4 regions of the Clostridium intestinale genome follow, and region 1 is predicted to be linked to each of the others. Evidence: riboswitches for the same ligand, from Rfam matches in the RefSeq annotation. Region 1 holds a riboswitch; each other region holds the start of a gene.

Region 1 (4,324 bases):
ATTAATATTTTTAGAAGAAGTTTTAGTTTGTTCAGCAAGTTTTCGAATTTCATCAGCTACCACTGCAAACCCTCTTCCTGCCTCACCTGCTCTTGCGGATTCTATCATAGCATTTAGTGATAAAAGATTAGTTTGATCTGCTATATCTTGGATAATGTCTGTTATGTTGTTTATTTGACTAATATCATTACCTAAAGTAAGAATTTTTTTGGAAACCTCATTAAATTCAAAAGTAATTTTATGAATTGAATTAAGTAAAATACTTAGATCTTCGTTACTGAGTGAAATCTCTTTGTTTATTACAGAGGCCTTTTCATCTACATTATGAATAGAAGTTAAAATAGAATTCATATTGTTTGAAAAATTATTTAAAAGTTCTGAGGTATTCATAAGCTCCTGAGATTGATTAGTTGCACCATCTGCAACCCCTTCTATTGCTGAAGAAACCTGTTCTGCTGAAGAGTTCATTTCTTCAGAGATAGCTGATAGAGAACTGCTTTGGTCAAAAACCTCACTTGAGATAGCTTTTATTTTATTTAACATTTGAGATATTTCTTCTATTGATTTGTGAAGTTCTCTACTAATTAACCCAAACTCATTATTAGAGTGTGTATCAAATTGAACTGTAAAATCTCCACTAGATAAAATCTTTACTTTTTCATATATATTTTTAGACATATGTTGTACTAGTTTTCTAAAAACTACTGTTGTTAAATATCCAATGATTACAATTATTACAAGTAAAATTAAATAAGCGTTTGAAGTTGTTTTATATGTACTTTCTCCGTTTTTGTTAAGTTCGTCAGCTGAATTAATTTCATAGTTTTTAAGGTTTTTAATATTTTCAAGTATGTTATCTTCGGCTGATGTAATTTGAGTAATTTCATCTTGATTTAATTCTTTAGAGTTTTTTAATTTATTAATTGAATTATTGATTGATAAAAAATAACTATCTATTGATTGAGTTAAGCCTACATATAATTTATTTTCTGTTTCATCCATTTTAATATTTTTTGAGAAAGTATCCATATTTTTAGTTATATTGGATTGAAGAGTATAAATTTCCGATTCTCTAACAATAGTATAATTGCTTAAGATTTCTTTTGATGCTATCTTAGCTTTTAAAATGGAACTTTCAATATTTTGTATGGAGGTAATAGGAATTAGATTGTTGTTATATATTTCATTTTGATATTTATTAATTTTTTGAATATTAGTGTATCCTATAAATCCTATAATAAGTATAAAAATTACAGCAATTGTTGAGATACTTCTTAAAATGGTTTTTATGCTAAGGATTTCTAAAGAGTTGTAAAATTTATTTTCTTTAGTTTCAATAAGGTGGCTTGTACTGTTTTTAGATCTTTTAAATTTATCTTTTTTATTAGATATTTTATGCTTATCTCTCATTTTTTCTCCTTAATTTATATTGTGAATATTTCCATTTTTTATATAAAGTAAAACTGGTAATAAATCCAAATTATATCAACAGTATAATTAAATAAATATCTTTATGTCAAGCTTCATTAAGATATTTAATCTAGTTTTAATGAAGTTATAAAGTTTAAGTGAAAAACTAACTGAATAAAATATGTATTAGTGTAGAAACTACATTTTAGATACTTGATGGAGGTGAGATTATGGCTAAAAAGGATCAACAATCTTCATGGAATAGTAAGAGGTTTGAAACACCTAAAAAGAACACTGTAGAACCAGTTCCGGAAATTCAAAACAAAAGAAATAAACACTAAAATAAAAACTGGGAACTATTCTCAGTTTTTTTATGTTATAATAGAAGTTAATGAAAGGAAGAGTGAAATGTCAGGAATAAATTTAGAAAATATAATATTAGTAGTAGTTGCAATTATATTATTATATATAGCTGTAAAATTTATTAAAGGAATTATAAAATTTATTATATTAGTTATACTTATATTGACTCTAGGGGTTAGCGCATACAATATACTAATTACTAAAAAATCTATAAGCTATGAAATCAATAGATATAAGGTGGACTATGGATATTTTAAAAATATAACTTCAATCTCTAAAGAATCAATAAATCTTGTAAATGATATCAAAGAAGGAAGAAACGTTAAAGAAAATACAGATAGATTAGTAGAAATTAAAAGTGAGGTCGGAAAATTAGAACATAGCAGTGAAATAAGCCTTATAAATGACAGATATTTAGATGCATTAGATACAGCTATAATAGTTGGAAAAGGTTATGAGACAGCTAACAATGTAAAAGAACAAACTAAAAAATTAGATGAGGTTACAAAATCTCTTGACTTAAGTTTGAAAGATATATTAAATTAATACTTGATTAAAAGCAGATATGAATGTATAATTAACGAAAAGTAATAGTTTTGAGATAGAGGCGCGATGTTTAATAGTATCATTATGGAGGTAAGCACTGAGAAGTAATGAGAAAGGAACCATCGCCGAAGTATGTAACCTACGCTTTAAGGGTTATATTGCTGGTCTTGCATAAAATATATGTAAGATTGTCACAATTTTTTGTGGAGAGCTATCCAATGGATTTTATTCTTATTTTTGTATGAGTAAGAAGCCTTGGATTTTTTCCAAGGCTTTATTTATTTTAAATTTAATTTAATGCTTTAGGAGGGTAATATATTATGTCATTAAGAGGAGTATTTGTTCCATTAATCACGCCATTTAAAAATGATGAGGTGGATTTTAATTCTTATAAAAAAATGGTGGACAACTATTTAACAAAAGGAATTCATGGATTCATACCACTTGGAACTACTGGTGAAAGTCCAGTAATATCAGATAGAGAATATGAAGAGATAGTTGAAAAAATTATGGAATATGTAGATGGAAAAGTTCCTGTTTATGTAGGATTAGGTGGAAATAATACTAAAAAATTAGTTGAAAAACTTAAGGTCGTTGAAAAATATAAAGTTGATGGAATATTATCAGTATCTCCATATTATTCGAGACCAGATCAAAGAGGTATATACGAGCATTTTAGGACTATATCTGAAGCAACTTATTTAGATATAATCTTATATAATATACCATATAGAACAGGAAGAAATATCGAAAATGAAACTATTCACAAGTTAGCAGAACTTAAAAATATAGTAGCTATTAAAGACTCTTGTGGGGATATGAAACAAAGTACAGATTTATTATTAGAGCCACCTAAAGATTTATCTATATTAACAGGAGAAGATGCTTCTTTCTTCTCAACTCTTGCGTTAGGTGGAGATGGAGGAATATTAGCTTCTTCACATATGAGAACAGAAGAGTTTGTTAAAGTATATAATAATATTAAAAACAATGATCATTTAGCTGCTTTAGAAACGTGGAAAGAATTATATAGTTTTGTTCCACTTTTATTTAAGGAACCAAACCCAACACCTTTAAAATATTGCTTATATAAATTAGGTCTAATAGAGTCGTCAGAAGTGAGACTTCCACTACTTGAAATAACAGATGAACTTAAAAAAGAATTAGATAAAGTTTTTAAATTTTAATAAAGGCTACAAAACTAGTTGATGATTAGTTTTGTAGCTTTTTTGTTAAAAAAATACATACTTAATATATTATCTCTTAATTACCTGTAAAAAAGTATTATGAATAACTTTAAAAAGCTCACAATAATTGTAGGAGGTGAAGTAATGAAAAAATTAATTTCTTTAATTATGAGTGCTATGCTTTTAGGTTTGCCTTTATATGGATGTAATAAAGCTAATAATCCTAATGATGTTACAGAAGAGACAACACCAGAGACTATAGAAAATTCAACTAATGAAAATGCAACTGAAGTACCTGGAACACCAGATTCTAATCTACCTGCTCCTGGAGTGACAGGAGATGGCACAACAGCACCAGGAACAGGAACAACTACGCCAGGAACTGGTACAGCAACACCAGGAACCGGTACAACACAACCATCAACAAATAACAATACGCAAACTCCAGCTGCTGGGGACACTAATAAGGATGTAAATCAAGCATCAGGAGATCTTGTAACAGACATATTAAACAGCACTAATGCAGAGAGACAAAAACAAGGGCTTCAACCATTAAAGTTAAATAGTGAGGTATCTAAGCTTGCAGCAATGAAATCCAAGGATATGCATGACAAAAATTATTTTTCACATACATCTCCAACCTATGGAGATCCAGGAAAAATGTTAACTGATAATGGTTTAAGATATTCTGCAATGGGAGAGAATATATATACGTCAACAGGAATGACTCCTACTGGTGCATATACAGTTAATCAATGGATGAACTCACCAGGACATAGAGCTAATATACTTTCTAATAATTATGATGAAATAGGTAT
Region 2 (4,324 bases), 1.7 Mb from region 1:
ATATTTCGTTCATCTAATTTTTCAATGTTTATTTGTTTTCTAATATCAGGGGAATTTTTTAATGCCTTATAACTTATAATCTCGCCTATACCATGACCTAATATTCCACAGCCTAATCCTATGCATACATATGGTAATGCTCTCATAATTCCCTCTGCTTCAATAATTGTTTTACTTAAATATAACCCTAAACCCAATAATATAAATCCAAATACTGATAAATAATAATACTTCGCTTCTTTTTTCATTTTACTTATTCCTCCTCATAAATAAAAATTTCTTCTATACTCATATTAAAGTACTTAGCAATCTTAAAAGCTAATATAATCGAAGGATTATATCTGCCATTCTCTAAGGAACCAATAGTTTGTCTTGATACTTCGAGTATAGTAGCCAAATCCTCTTGCTTTATCCCCCGCTTTTTTCGTATTTCCTCTAAACGATTTTTCACCCTACCACTCCTCTTAATGTTAAGTTTACTTTCCATATCTAAATACTAACACTCTCTTTCATCAATATCAAGCTTACTTTCCATTTTGTAAAATTCTATATTTACTTAAAAAATAAAATAACCATATAAATAGAGAAACACCTCTTATTAACTCAATTAATAAGAGGTGTTTCTCTTAATATACTTAACAATGTTTATTAGTTTTTTAATCTAGTTGCATTTATTTACATACAAAATACAACTATAATCTAAATATCTTATTAACCCATACTTCCTCTTAATTTACCCATTCTTATAATCCACTCATTTAGAATCTTAAGTTCTTCTGTTTTATTTTCTAATAAATCTTCTTCTGAACCTATTAGGTGCATTATGATTGGACGTGTTGTTTTAAGTAATGTATGGTAGAATTCATTATCATTTAGGTATTCAAAATCAATACCTAAGTCTAATATTTCATTTACTAATTCTAAATCCTCTGCATATTCTAATCTTGCAGATTCATCTATTATTCTTTTTGAAACTTTAGGATTAGCAAATAAAGCTGCAAATCTAAAGTCTTTTTTTATTTGAGGATAGAATTCTTTTAGTTTATCTATCCCTTCTTGTCCATACTTTTCTTTTATTTCTCTAAGACCTCTACCCATTCCTACGAATTCTGGTGGTATTCCTAGGGTATACATAGCTCCAGTGTAAGAAATAGCTCTTGGCACTGAATATTCTACGTTTAGGTCTATTGATAATAATTCATTTTTTAATTTCTCATCTTTAACCCAGTTTGCTATTTTATCTATTTCTGGAAGATCCCTTGTATAATCTAAACCAGTTTTACTCTTAGTAAGTCTATCTCTGTTTTTAGGGATAAAGTCTGATACAAAGCTTACTGTGTTTATTATTTTTAAGAAGGTTTGAAGATAATATTTTGAAAATATTCCTATGAATTCTTTCATAAGTTCTATATCTTCTTGATTAAAGTTTCTATGAACTGATTTATCTATATTATCATTTAATTTATTTACTACTTCTTTTGCTTTATCTCTTCCATGGTCATATCTTAAAGCTGATTGTAGTGTAAAAGTCTTAATACCTGAGTAAGTTTTAATCATGCTTTCAACATTATCATTAGTGAAATGTCCTCTAAATGGAAGTGAGCCGCAACCTAGGATTGGATATACTTCTACTCCATGGTCTTTTCCCCACTTATAAGCTGTATCTATTGCAAGTATTACAGATAATACTCCTGATATTAATCCATAAGACATAGCAGAATCTGAACGTGCTAGCATAAATCTTAAAGATTCAAGCTTATCTCCTTTATCTTCTGAGGTATGATAAAACTCATCAAATATTGTATCTATATTTACTAATGAAGGAACCCCTTCTACTAGTGGAATTATTCTTATACTATTTAAATCGAATTTAACATCATAGTTTTTGTTTCCAAGTTCAATAACAGAGTTTACTCTATCTTGAAATTGACAAACTTCTGCTCCAGTCTCAACCATAGGTACTACAACCTCTTTTATAGCCTGCACACCTGTGTTTTGATAAGCTTGAACATTGGTTTCTACTATTGACATTATACTCATTAATTGTCTAAATACTGATTCCTTATTCGCATTAGGAATTCTTGGCGTTATAGCTACATCCTTTCCTGGAATTATACCATTGGAGATTAATCCTAAAGCCACCTGAGAAGTTTGATGATATGGTGTTAACTTACCTTCAAAGTCAATCATTATCTCATTTATTCCGAGTCCACCTTTCTCCTGAAATGTAAGACCGTCAATTGCTTCTTGTGGTTCTTGTTGTATAGATACATAAGTATCTACGTTGTCTGGATGTTGCGTCATCATAGAACTAGGAATTTTATACATTAAATATACCCCCAAATGAATTTTTATTTACCGCCTAATTTCAATTCTAACATAAAATGTTGTAATGTAAATATATTTCTATTTACAAATGCAAGTTTTTTATTTTTCACTTGCACATCTTTTCTTTTATGTTTATTAATTAAGGCTGTTATTATCTAAAAGTGTTCCCCAATACTCTAAAGAAAAAAGAGCCTTGGAGTAATCCAAGGCTCTGTATGTACTGAATAAATATCAATAACAGTTTCCATTGAATAGCTCTCCACAAACATTATTTGTGACAATCTTATATATATTCTATATAAGACCAGTTGTATAGTCTTAAAGCATTAACTACACACTTCGGCAATGTTTCCTTTCTCTTCACTTCTCTGTGCTTAGCTCCATGAAGATACTTTTAAACCTTGCGCCTCTATCTCTAAAATATTCACTTTTATTGAATTATACATTGTAGCAAAATTTTTATCAAGAATTATTTTAGATATTTCCAGATCTTATTATGCTTATAACAAGCCAAACTCCTAATATAGCAGCTATAAAAAATCCAAATAAACCTATTACTGAGACCCCATGAAATTGCGGAGCACCATTATAATCTATTATTAGTGATGAACCTACTATCATAGCTGAGATTATCATGGAAAACACCATTCTATTCACCATTTTACTGAATCTATCCATTGATTTATCTAACTCATTTATCTGTAGGTTAATTTTTGCCCTTCCGCCTTTTACGCTATCCATAAAACTAACAGCTTTTTCAGGAAGCTCCATAGAACTTTCAATGAATTTATAAAGTTTTAATGCTATGTCTTCTTTGCTTAAATCATTTAAGAAAAATAATTTACTATCATTTCCCATTATAGCTATAACCATAGTTAATATGTCTAAATCAGGAGATAACTCTGCAATCACCCCTTCAAATATTACCATGCTTTTAGCTAATATTACTAAGTCTGTTGGCATTAAAATATTGTTTTTAGATGATATAGCCATTATTTCTTGAAGCATCCTAGATATTTTTATATTTTTTAATGAAGTACCTAAATAAACATCTAAAAACCCTTCTATATCTTCATACAAGTTACTTTTATTTATAGTTCCATTTTTTATTCCTATTGCTAATATGAAGTCAACTAGCTTATTTATATCTTTTTTAGCTAAAGCTATTATTACCTTATTAAACCATTCTCTTAGGTAAGGGCTTATTTCTCCCATTATCCCAAAATCTATAAAGCAAATTTTGTTGTCAGATACTAGAATATTACCTGGATGAGGATCCCCGTGGAAAAAACCATCCTTAAAAATATGCTTAAAATATATAGATACCAATTTTTTAGATATGTCTTCTAGTTCATAGTTATCTTGAATTAAGCTATATTTATCTGTTATCTTATACCCTTCTATTTTCTCCATAATTAAAATTCTAGCAGTTGAATATTCATCATAAACTTCTGGAACATGAAGTGGTACTACATCTCTATTATTTCTCTCAAATCTCTTTAAATTGTCTTTTTCTATCCTAAAATCTAATTCTTTTTCTGTAATGTTCTGTATTTCTTTTAAAGCTTCCATTGGATCAATTAAAGTTTCTTTAAACTTTCCTTTTGCCATTCTAGCAAGCCTCATTAAAATCCTCATGTCTTGGCTCATAAGTTCTTTTATGTTTGGTCTTTGAACTTTTATTACAACCTTTACTCCGCTTTTTAAAACTCCTTCATGAACTTGAGAAACAGATGCAGAAGCTATAGGTTCTTCATTAAATTCTAAAAAACATTCATTTATATCTCTTCCTAGTTCCTCTTGAAAAGTTCTTTTAATATCCTCTATAGGAACCTTAACCACATCATTTTGAAGCTTTTTTAATTCTTCAATATATTCTTCTGAAATAATATCTGGTCTAGTACTAAGTATCTGCCCTATTTTTATGAAAGTTGGTCCTAAATCTTCAAAAGCTTTTCTAAAGTTTTCAACCTTCTGTTTTTTATTTAGTATTTTT
Region 3 (4,324 bases), 240 kb from region 1:
CATTAGGTAAAGCTATTAATCTCTTAATTAAAGTATCCCCAAGTTCATTAGAATAAAAAACTATTATATCTCCTCTTTGTAACTTTTCTAAATTATATACTTTTGTTACAAATAGCTGATCCCCTTTTTCTAATGTTGGTTTCATTGATTCACTTGGTATATATACTTTAAATAAAAGAAATTTATTTATTATTAATGTAGCAATTAAAGCTAGTACTACAGGTAATATCCAATCAAATAAAAATCCTTTCATCCCAGATACCTTTTTTGTCTCTTCTTCTTTAATATTTTCTTCAACATCTTTGACTTCACTAACATTGTCTTCGTTAATATTCTCTTGCATTTACTCCTCCCACATACCTTCCATTAGTTTTTTAATCTCATCTTTTCTCTTAATTGTAGCCTCTTCATCTACATAATATCCATCTTCTCTTTTTAATATAACCTTACCTTCTTTAACAATACCAAAGATATTTGTCAATTCTATATCAACCATCTCTTTTTTTTCAGTTTCGCATACAGCATATCTACCTTCAATCCTATCAACTATATAGATTGATGACATTTTTCCTCCTCCTTAAAAGGTTCTCTTTAATTATATCATATTTTAAAAAGTTTTAATGTATGAGTTTTATTTTACCTCTTATAAACAGAAAAAGCTATATAGTTTTATAAATTTTTTGAAAATTAAAAGACGACTAAGTCGTCTTCTATTAATTATATTTCATTTCTAATTAAATCTTCATAGGTTTCTCTTTTACAAATCAATTTTTCAGTGTTATTTTGAACCATAACTACTGCAGCTCTTGGAGTCTTATTATAGTTATTTGACATTGAATATCCGTATGCTCCAGTTGACAATATTGCTAGTATATCTCCACTATTAACTTTCTGCATTTCAATAGAATTTAAAAGTATATCTCCTGATTCACAGCATTTACCTGCAATAGCTACTCTTTCTCTATAATCACTTATTACATTGTTAGCCACTAAACATTCATACTCAGCTCTATATAATGATGGTCTTATATTATCTGTCATCCCACCATCAACAGATACATACTTTCTAATTCCAGGAATCTCTTTTATGGAACCAACAGTATAAATAGTAGTTCCAGCATTACCTACTATGGATCTTCCTGGTTCTATAGTAATTATAGGTCTATCTATATTTAAGTCTTCACATACCTTATCTACTTTATCTAATATAGCTTTGCAATAATCACCAGTTTCTTTAGGACTATCTCCATCAGTATAGAATATACCAAAACCGCCGCCTAAATCTAACTCTGGCACAACATATCCTGTTTCTTGTTTGATTTTATATATTAGATTTAACATTATTTCAGCTGCATCCTCATAAGGTTCAATATCGAAAATTTGTGATCCAATATGGCAATGTACTCCACAAAGTTCAACATTTTGTAGATCTATAGCTTTTCTTACTGCATCCATGATTATATTTCCAACTGGTGCAAAACCAAATTTAGAATCGATTTGACCTGTTTTTATATATTCATGAGTATGTGCTTCTATTCCAGGAGTTATTCTTAGATATATTTTTTGTACCTTATTATTTTCTTTAGCTATTCTATCTACTTGTTCCATTTCATAAAGATTATCTACAACAAATCTTCCAACCCCATAACTTACACCTAAATTAATTTCATCTATAGTTTTATTATTTCCATGAAAATATATTTTTTCTAAAGGAAACCCTGCTCTCTTTGCAGTAAACAGTTCTCCACCAGATACAACATCAAGATATAAGTTTTCCTCCATAACTAATCTACACATATCTAAAGTTAAAAATGCTTTTCCTGCGTAAGCTACTCTATTGCCCCTAGCTTCGCATTGAAACTCATTATAATAATCTCTACAATTTGAGCGTATAAGCTCCTCATCCATTATATATAAAGGAGTTCCATATTTTGCTGCTAATGTGCTTGTATTTATTCCTCCGATTGTCAAATGATTGTTTTCTACTTTCATGCTACCAAATAATTTCATTTTTAATTCCCCCTTATTTATTTACCCCAAAAACAAAAGTCACAGAAAAATCTGTGACGGATAGAGTCTCAATATAGGTTCTTGTAAAAGGCAACTATAAATGAATCACCATTGATAATATTACAATCAGCCTACCTTGTAGCTCTCCACATAACGTGACAGTCAGGCACATATTATGTACATGACCAGAGATAAATCCTGCCGGTATTACCTCTTCGGCTGTTGTTCCTTTCTCTAGACATCTTAGCTTGCCGGCTCAATCTAAATACTATTAACTAACAGCACCTCTACCCTAGGTATATATATTCTATATATACTATTCAACTTATTGATACAATGATATCATATTAAATATATTTGTCAACACTTTTTTATGAATTTCTGTACTTATCCATTAAGTCACTCATAATATCTCCACCTAATGGAGGTGTATAAGTTATAGCATTGGCACCAGCTAGTATTGTTTCTCTGATACTTTCTTCTGTAGGTCCTCCTGTTGCTATAACTGGAAATTCAGGATATTGGTCCTTTATTCTCTTTACTATAGCTGCAGTGTCTTTACCACCTGATACATTTAGTATAGTGGCTCCTGACTCTATTCTTTCCTCTATGTTTTCATTTTCAGAAACCATAGTAACTATAACAGGTATATCAATAGTATTTCTAATTTTTTTAATTATTTCATTTGATGTTGGAGCATTGACAACAACACCCATAGCACCTTTAAACTCTGCATCAAGAGCTAAGTTTACTACTCTTTTCCCTTGAGTTATTCCCCCACCTACACCACAAAAAACAGGCACATCTGCTGCCATAACTAATGCTTGAGTTATTAATGGTTGAGGAGTGAAGGGATATACAGCTATAATTGCATCTGCATTGGTGTTTCTTATTATAGCAACATCAGTTGTAAATAGTAACGACTTAATTCTTTTACCAAATATCTTTATTCCACTACAATTTCTTATAATAGTAGGTACTTCAATTACATGGTTTCTTAGTATGCCTTTTATTTCTGGTACAAATTTAGATTCTTTTATCGACATATGTTTTCCCTCCACAAAGTATTATAAATATATTATAATACTTATAAATATACTAATAAATGGTTTTAACTTCAATTTTATAAATTTTATTTTAAGGGGGTATATATGACCGCAACAAAAAAATTAATAAAAAATTATCTTTATTATTTTCTTCTTTATGGATTGATGATCATAATCCCACTGATTTCTACAGAACTTAATATACTTTATTTAGGATTAAAAAATATTCTAACTACTCCAGATATCCTTCTGACCGACTATTTCGCTATAGGTGGAATTGGAGCTACCTTCATAAATGTTGGGTTGACTGGTTTATCAATGATAGCTCTTTTAATACGCATTGGAGTAAAGCCAAATGGTTCTACTATAATGTCTTTATGGTTAACTACTGGATTTTCGTTTTTTGGAAAAAACATAATAAATATATGGCCAATTATTATAGGGGTTTGGCTATTCTCTAAATACAAAAAAGAACCTTTTCTTAATTATATATTAATAGCTTTACTTGGTACAACATTATCACCTACTGTAACTCAACTGAGTTTCACTAGTCAATTTTCTTTTGTTGAAGGTTATGTACTTGGATTTTTATTAGGAATATGTATTGGATTTATTTTGCCTCCTATTTCATCCTATTGTTTAAGACTTCACCAAGGATTTAATCTATATAATTTAGGGTTCTCAGGAGGCATTTTGGCAATGTTTATAATGTCAATTTATAGATCTTTGGGAATAGACTTTGAAAGCAACCTGATTTTATTTCATGATAGCCACAAATTTTTATCTATAATTGTGATAATTATATGCATATCATTACTACTAATATCATTAACAGGTAATAATAAATATAATATAGTAAACTCTCTAAGGTTAATAAATAAATCTTCTGGAAGACTCGTAAGTGATTATTATTTAATGTATGGAAATCGTGTATATGCAAATATGGGTATCATGGGGTTGCTATCTTTAATTATAGTATTTATACTAGGAGGAGAGTTAAATGGCCCTTTGATGGGTGCAATTTTTACAATAATAGGATTTTCAGCTTTTGGTAAACATCCCAAAAACACATTACCCGTTATTTTAGGTGCAACCCTATCAGCTTATATTAATATACTTGATGTGAACTCACCTCAAATGTTGATTTCTATACTATTTTCTACTTGTTTAGCTCCAATAGCCGGTAACTTTGGTTTCATATATGGAGTAATAGCTGGATTTTTACACGTATTTTTAGTTACTAATATAGGCTATGTCCACGGAGGATT
Region 4 (4,324 bases), 620 kb from region 1:
TATAAAAAAATAAAACCCTTGAAATTCAAGGGTTTTATTTATTAATTCAAAGTCCTTTTTAAGAACTCTCTGGTACGTTCTTGTTTTGGATTATTAAATATTTCTTCTGGTAGACCTTCTTCTGCTATAACGCCTTTATCCATAAACACTACACGATCAGATACCTCTTTAGCAAATCCCATTTCATGAGTTACTACCATCATAGTAAGTCCTGATTCTGCAAGTTCTTTCATAACCTTTAGAACTTCGCCTACCATTTCTGGATCAAGAGCTGATGTTGGTTCATCAAAAAGAATAACATCTGGTTCCATAGAAAGAGCTCTAGCAATAGCAACTCTCTGTTTTTGTCCACCAGATAATTGTCTTGGTTTTGCATTTATAAAACGCTCCATACCTACAACTTGTAAATATTTCATGGCTACTTTCTCAGCCTCTTCTTTACTTCTTTTTAAAACCTTCATTTGTCCTACAGTACAGTTACTTAGAACATCATGATTGTTAAATAGATTAAACTGTTGAAATACCATGCCTAGCTTTGTACGATATGCACGTGTATCATGTTCATCATGTAAAATATCTTTTCCTTTATATATTATCTCACCACCACTTGGTTTCTCCAAAAGGTTAACGCAGCGAAGAAGAGTAGACTTACCTGAACCCGATGATCCTATGATACAAACAACTTCTCCTTTATTTACTGAAAAATCAATATCTTTTAAAACTTCATGAGTTCCAAAGGATTTATTTAAATGTTTAATATCAATTATTTTTTCCATACTTATCTCCTTTGTCCTTAAATCCTTAACCTAATTATTTTGGTTTCTGCGTAACATATCTTCTGGTGTTTCAACTTGCATTTGGTTTGCATACATAATATAGTTGTCCGGACCATCTATTTTTCTCTCGATAAATCTTAGTATTCTTGTTACTGCAAAAGTCATTATAAAATACATAACACTAGCAATAAAAAACGTTGCAAAAAACTTATAATTAATTCCTGCTACAGATTTTGCTTGGAAAAATAACTCAGTTACAGATATTACACTAAGAACAGATGTATCCTTTATATTTATAACAAACTCATTACCTGTAGCTGGTAATATATTTCTAATAACCTGTGGTAATACTACATTAATCATAGTTTGAACATGACTCATACCTATAGCATGTGCTGCTTCAAACTGTCCTTTGTCAATAGAAACTATTCCTCCGCGGACAATTTCTGACATGTACGCTCCTGTATTTATAGATACTATAAATATACCTGCATATATTCTGTTCATATCTATCCCAAAAGCTAAAGCTGATCCATAATAAATTACCATCGCTTGTACTATCATAGGGGTTCCACGGAATACTTCTATGTAAATAGATAAGATAGCATTAACAACTTTTAGAACTGCCTTCTTTATACCTCTTTCAGGTACAGGAATAGTTCTAACCATTCCCACTAACAACCCTATAATAGATCCTAAGATTGTACCAATAATAGAAATTAATAAAGTCATACCAGCTCCACGTAAAAACATAGGCCAGTTATTTGAAAAGATTTTTACAATATCCTCAAAAGTCATTTTTTCACTCCTTTAATTTATCTGACGTCTAGCCACTGTAATACCTCTGGTTGGAGATAACATTGGCACGACTCTAGATAGGTTCAACTAAAATTCAGCTGGGGATAAAACCCCATCTGAATCAAGTTTCACTTGACAAAACCGAATGTTACTTAAATACACTCGGCTTTATATATACCTTGCTATTATTCAGCAGCAGGTTGATTTTTTATAGCATTATCCATTATAGTCTTACGATCTGATTCAGAAATTTTTGATAATGTAGAATTGATCTTAGCTGTTAAATCACTGCCTTTTTTCACGCCTACTGCTATTGCAACATCTTCTTCAGATGCCTTAAATCCATCTTTAAGTTCTATCATCTTGAAATTATTGCTATTAGATTCAGCACTAATTCCTTCTGGACGTTCTGAAACATATGCATCAATTACACCTGACTCAAGGGCAACTCTCATAGCAGAGAAATTATCCATAGCTGTTTGTTTTTGAACTCCAGCTATTTGATCTATAACAGAATAGTGAAAAGTATTTAATTGTGCAGTTACTTTAGCTCCACTAAAATCTTTTAATGAAGTAGCTCCATTATATTTTCCACCTTTCTTAACTACCATAACTAACTCTGATTTATAATAATTATCTGAAAAGTCTATTGTTTCTTTACGTTCTGCTGTTGGGGACATACCTGCTATAACTGCATCTATCTTTCCAGATTCTAATGCTGGTATTAATCCATCCCATTCTGTTTTAACTATAACTAGCTTTTTACCTAAATCGTCAGCAATTTTTTTAGCTATTTCTACATCATAGCCTCCTGCATATTCTGCAGCCCCATCAATTTTAACTCCCCCGTTAGAATCGTCTTTTTGAGTCCAGTTAAAAGGAGCATACCCAGCTTCCATTCCAACTTTAAAAGTATCTTCAGTTTTTGATGTATCAGAAGCTTTTGAGCCACATCCTGTAAATAAAAGTGTTGCTGATAAAACAGCTGATACTATTAATGATAATTTTTTCATTTTTTTGTTCCCCCTCATATTTTTAGCTTATATTATCTTTTTAAGTTATAAAAAAAGATCTGAGCTGAACTCAGATCGCAATAAACATAGTTGCTACTAGTTTCCCTCCACTTTTCCCTAAATGAGATAGCACAACTCAATAAACTGGGTGGCTTATTGAGACAGTCCTGCAGCTCTTAACTACAGACCCAGCAAATAATAATGAGATTATTATTTACTTCGGCGATATTTCCTTCTCTATAGCATCATTGCTTCTCAAACTCTTCTAAAGACTAATAAATACCGCGCCTCTACCCCACCATTAAAAGTGAGGTTTATTAAATTACATTATAAATGTACAATAATATATTATATATGTCAACAAAAGTGTTATATTTTTTTTAATTTTTTAGTGGAAATTCTAAAACGATTTTACATTATAAGAAAAGTGTAGCTGAAAAAATATAAATTTTATCTCTAAATGATTTTTTTATTCTTATAAATATATAACCCTACTAATCAATGCCATTAATTAGTAGGGTAAATTTATAAATTAAAATATTTTTATATTTATTTCTTTATCTCTGATCACTTATTACAGCAGAACTGTTATAGGTTGATAATGCTGAAGTAGGATCATATGGTGCACCAGTAGGAGTCCCAACTAGCAATGCAATATCAACGGCATTCTGTGGAATTCCCCATGAGTTTCCTGAGAAAACAAATATTGCTCTGTCTACAACAAATCCTCTAGTATTATAAGTCACATTATCTACAATATATCCTGTAGAATTTGGATTTAAATATGCTGGTTGTCTCATAAAGTAGAATATATTATTTTGAACTATCAGGTTAACTACATTTCCCTGAGTTAAAAATCCACGATTTACTACCCACCCTGTAGATGGTCCTGCCTGAGGTGGTCCATATATATAGTTATTTGTTAGCTTGTGATTAGTTCCTGCAAATTGTATAAACTCAACTGCATACGCCAAATCACTTGTAATAGTAAATCCATCTATTGTAACTCCACTTCCAGTAACAAGGAAAGGAATTACAGCTGCTTGTAATAAAACTATTGTATTAGGATATCCTTGCAATGTTACTCCTGATTTATTAACTGTAATTGTTGAAGTAACTGAATAAGTTCCTCCAAGAACATGAACTACACCTGTAGGTGATACTGCTGTAACACCTTGTTGAATAGTTCCAAATGGGCTTGCCTGAGTTCCATCTCCACCAACCGCACCAGCTTGAACATATACATCAAAAGGATTTGGTTGAACAGTTCCTGTTGCTCCGGTTGCCCCAGTTGATCCAGTTGCCCCAGTTGATCCAGTTGCTCCGGTTGCTCCGGTTGCTCCGGTTGCTCCGGTTGCTCCGGTTGCTCCTGTTGCTCCTGTTGCTCCTGTTGCTCCGGTTGATCCCGTTGCCCCAGTTGCTCCTGTGCCCCCTGTTGCTCCTCCAGCAGGTCCTGTTTCACCTATAGCTCCAGTCGGTCCTGTTGCTCCAGTTACTCCTGTTTCACCTATAGTACCAGTTGGACCTGTTGCTCCTGTTGCTCCAGTTTCACCTGTTACTCCTCCTGGTTCTCCGGTTGCTCCTGTTATTCCGGTTACTCCTGTTGCTCCAGTTACTCCAGTTGTTCCTGTTACTCCAGTTTCTCCAGTTGCTCCTGTTACTCCTGTTACTCCTGTTACTCCAGTTGCTCCAGTTACTCCTGTTGTTCCTGTTTCACCTGTCGCTCCTGTTACTCCT

The links. A riboswitch is a leader RNA that binds a small molecule or an ion and turns the genes downstream of it on or off. The one in region 1 is predicted to bind lysine.
Region 2: linked by a shared signal. The riboswitch ahead of ppcA (phosphoenolpyruvate carboxylase) and the one ahead of dapA (4-hydroxy-tetrahydrodipicolinate synthase) in region 1 are both predicted to bind lysine.
Region 3: linked by a shared signal. The riboswitch ahead of lysA (diaminopimelate decarboxylase) and the one ahead of dapA (4-hydroxy-tetrahydrodipicolinate synthase) in region 1 are both predicted to bind lysine.
Region 4: linked by a shared signal. The riboswitch ahead of P8F83_RS21815 (transporter substrate-binding domain-containing protein) and the one ahead of dapA (4-hydroxy-tetrahydrodipicolinate synthase) in region 1 are both predicted to bind lysine.

Annotation. Positions count from the first base shown of each region.
Region 1 covers NZ_CP121166.1:246,295-250,618, forward strand. Annotated here, with positions in the region: gene P8F83_RS01100 (methyl-accepting chemotaxis protein) at 1-1,410, opposite strand, end outside; gene P8F83_RS01105 (hypothetical protein) at 1,819-2,319, shown strand; lysine riboswitch at 2,368-2,541, shown strand; gene dapA (4-hydroxy-tetrahydrodipicolinate synthase) at 2,640-3,506, shown strand; gene P8F83_RS01115 (CAP domain-containing protein) at 3,651-4,324, shown strand, end outside.
Region 2 covers NZ_CP121166.1:3,248,930-3,253,253, forward strand. Annotated here, with positions in the region: gene P8F83_RS16720 (DUF6442 family protein) at 1-248, opposite strand, end outside; gene P8F83_RS16725 (helix-turn-helix transcriptional regulator) at 254-451, opposite strand; gene ppcA (phosphoenolpyruvate carboxylase) at 712-2,328, opposite strand; lysine riboswitch at 2,573-2,748, opposite strand; gene P8F83_RS16735 (ABC1 kinase family protein) at 2,803-4,324, opposite strand, start outside.
Region 3 covers NZ_CP121166.1:5,486-9,809, reverse strand. Annotated here, with positions in the region: gene lepB (signal peptidase I) at 1-343, opposite strand, end outside; gene P8F83_RS00050 (DUF3006 domain-containing protein) at 344-565, opposite strand; gene lysA (diaminopimelate decarboxylase) at 718-2,010, opposite strand; lysine riboswitch at 2,142-2,308, opposite strand; gene P8F83_RS00040 (beta/alpha barrel domain-containing protein) at 2,382-3,056, opposite strand; gene P8F83_RS00035 (DUF1576 domain-containing protein) at 3,162-4,324, shown strand, end outside.
Region 4 covers NZ_CP121166.1:4,314,409-4,318,732, reverse strand. Annotated here, with positions in the region: gene P8F83_RS21825 (amino acid ABC transporter ATP-binding protein) at 42-776, opposite strand; gene P8F83_RS21820 (amino acid ABC transporter permease) at 807-1,574, opposite strand; gene P8F83_RS21815 (transporter substrate-binding domain-containing protein) at 1,760-2,587, opposite strand; lysine riboswitch at 2,707-2,888, opposite strand; gene P8F83_RS21810 (collagen-like triple helix repeat-containing protein) at 3,145-4,324, opposite strand, start outside.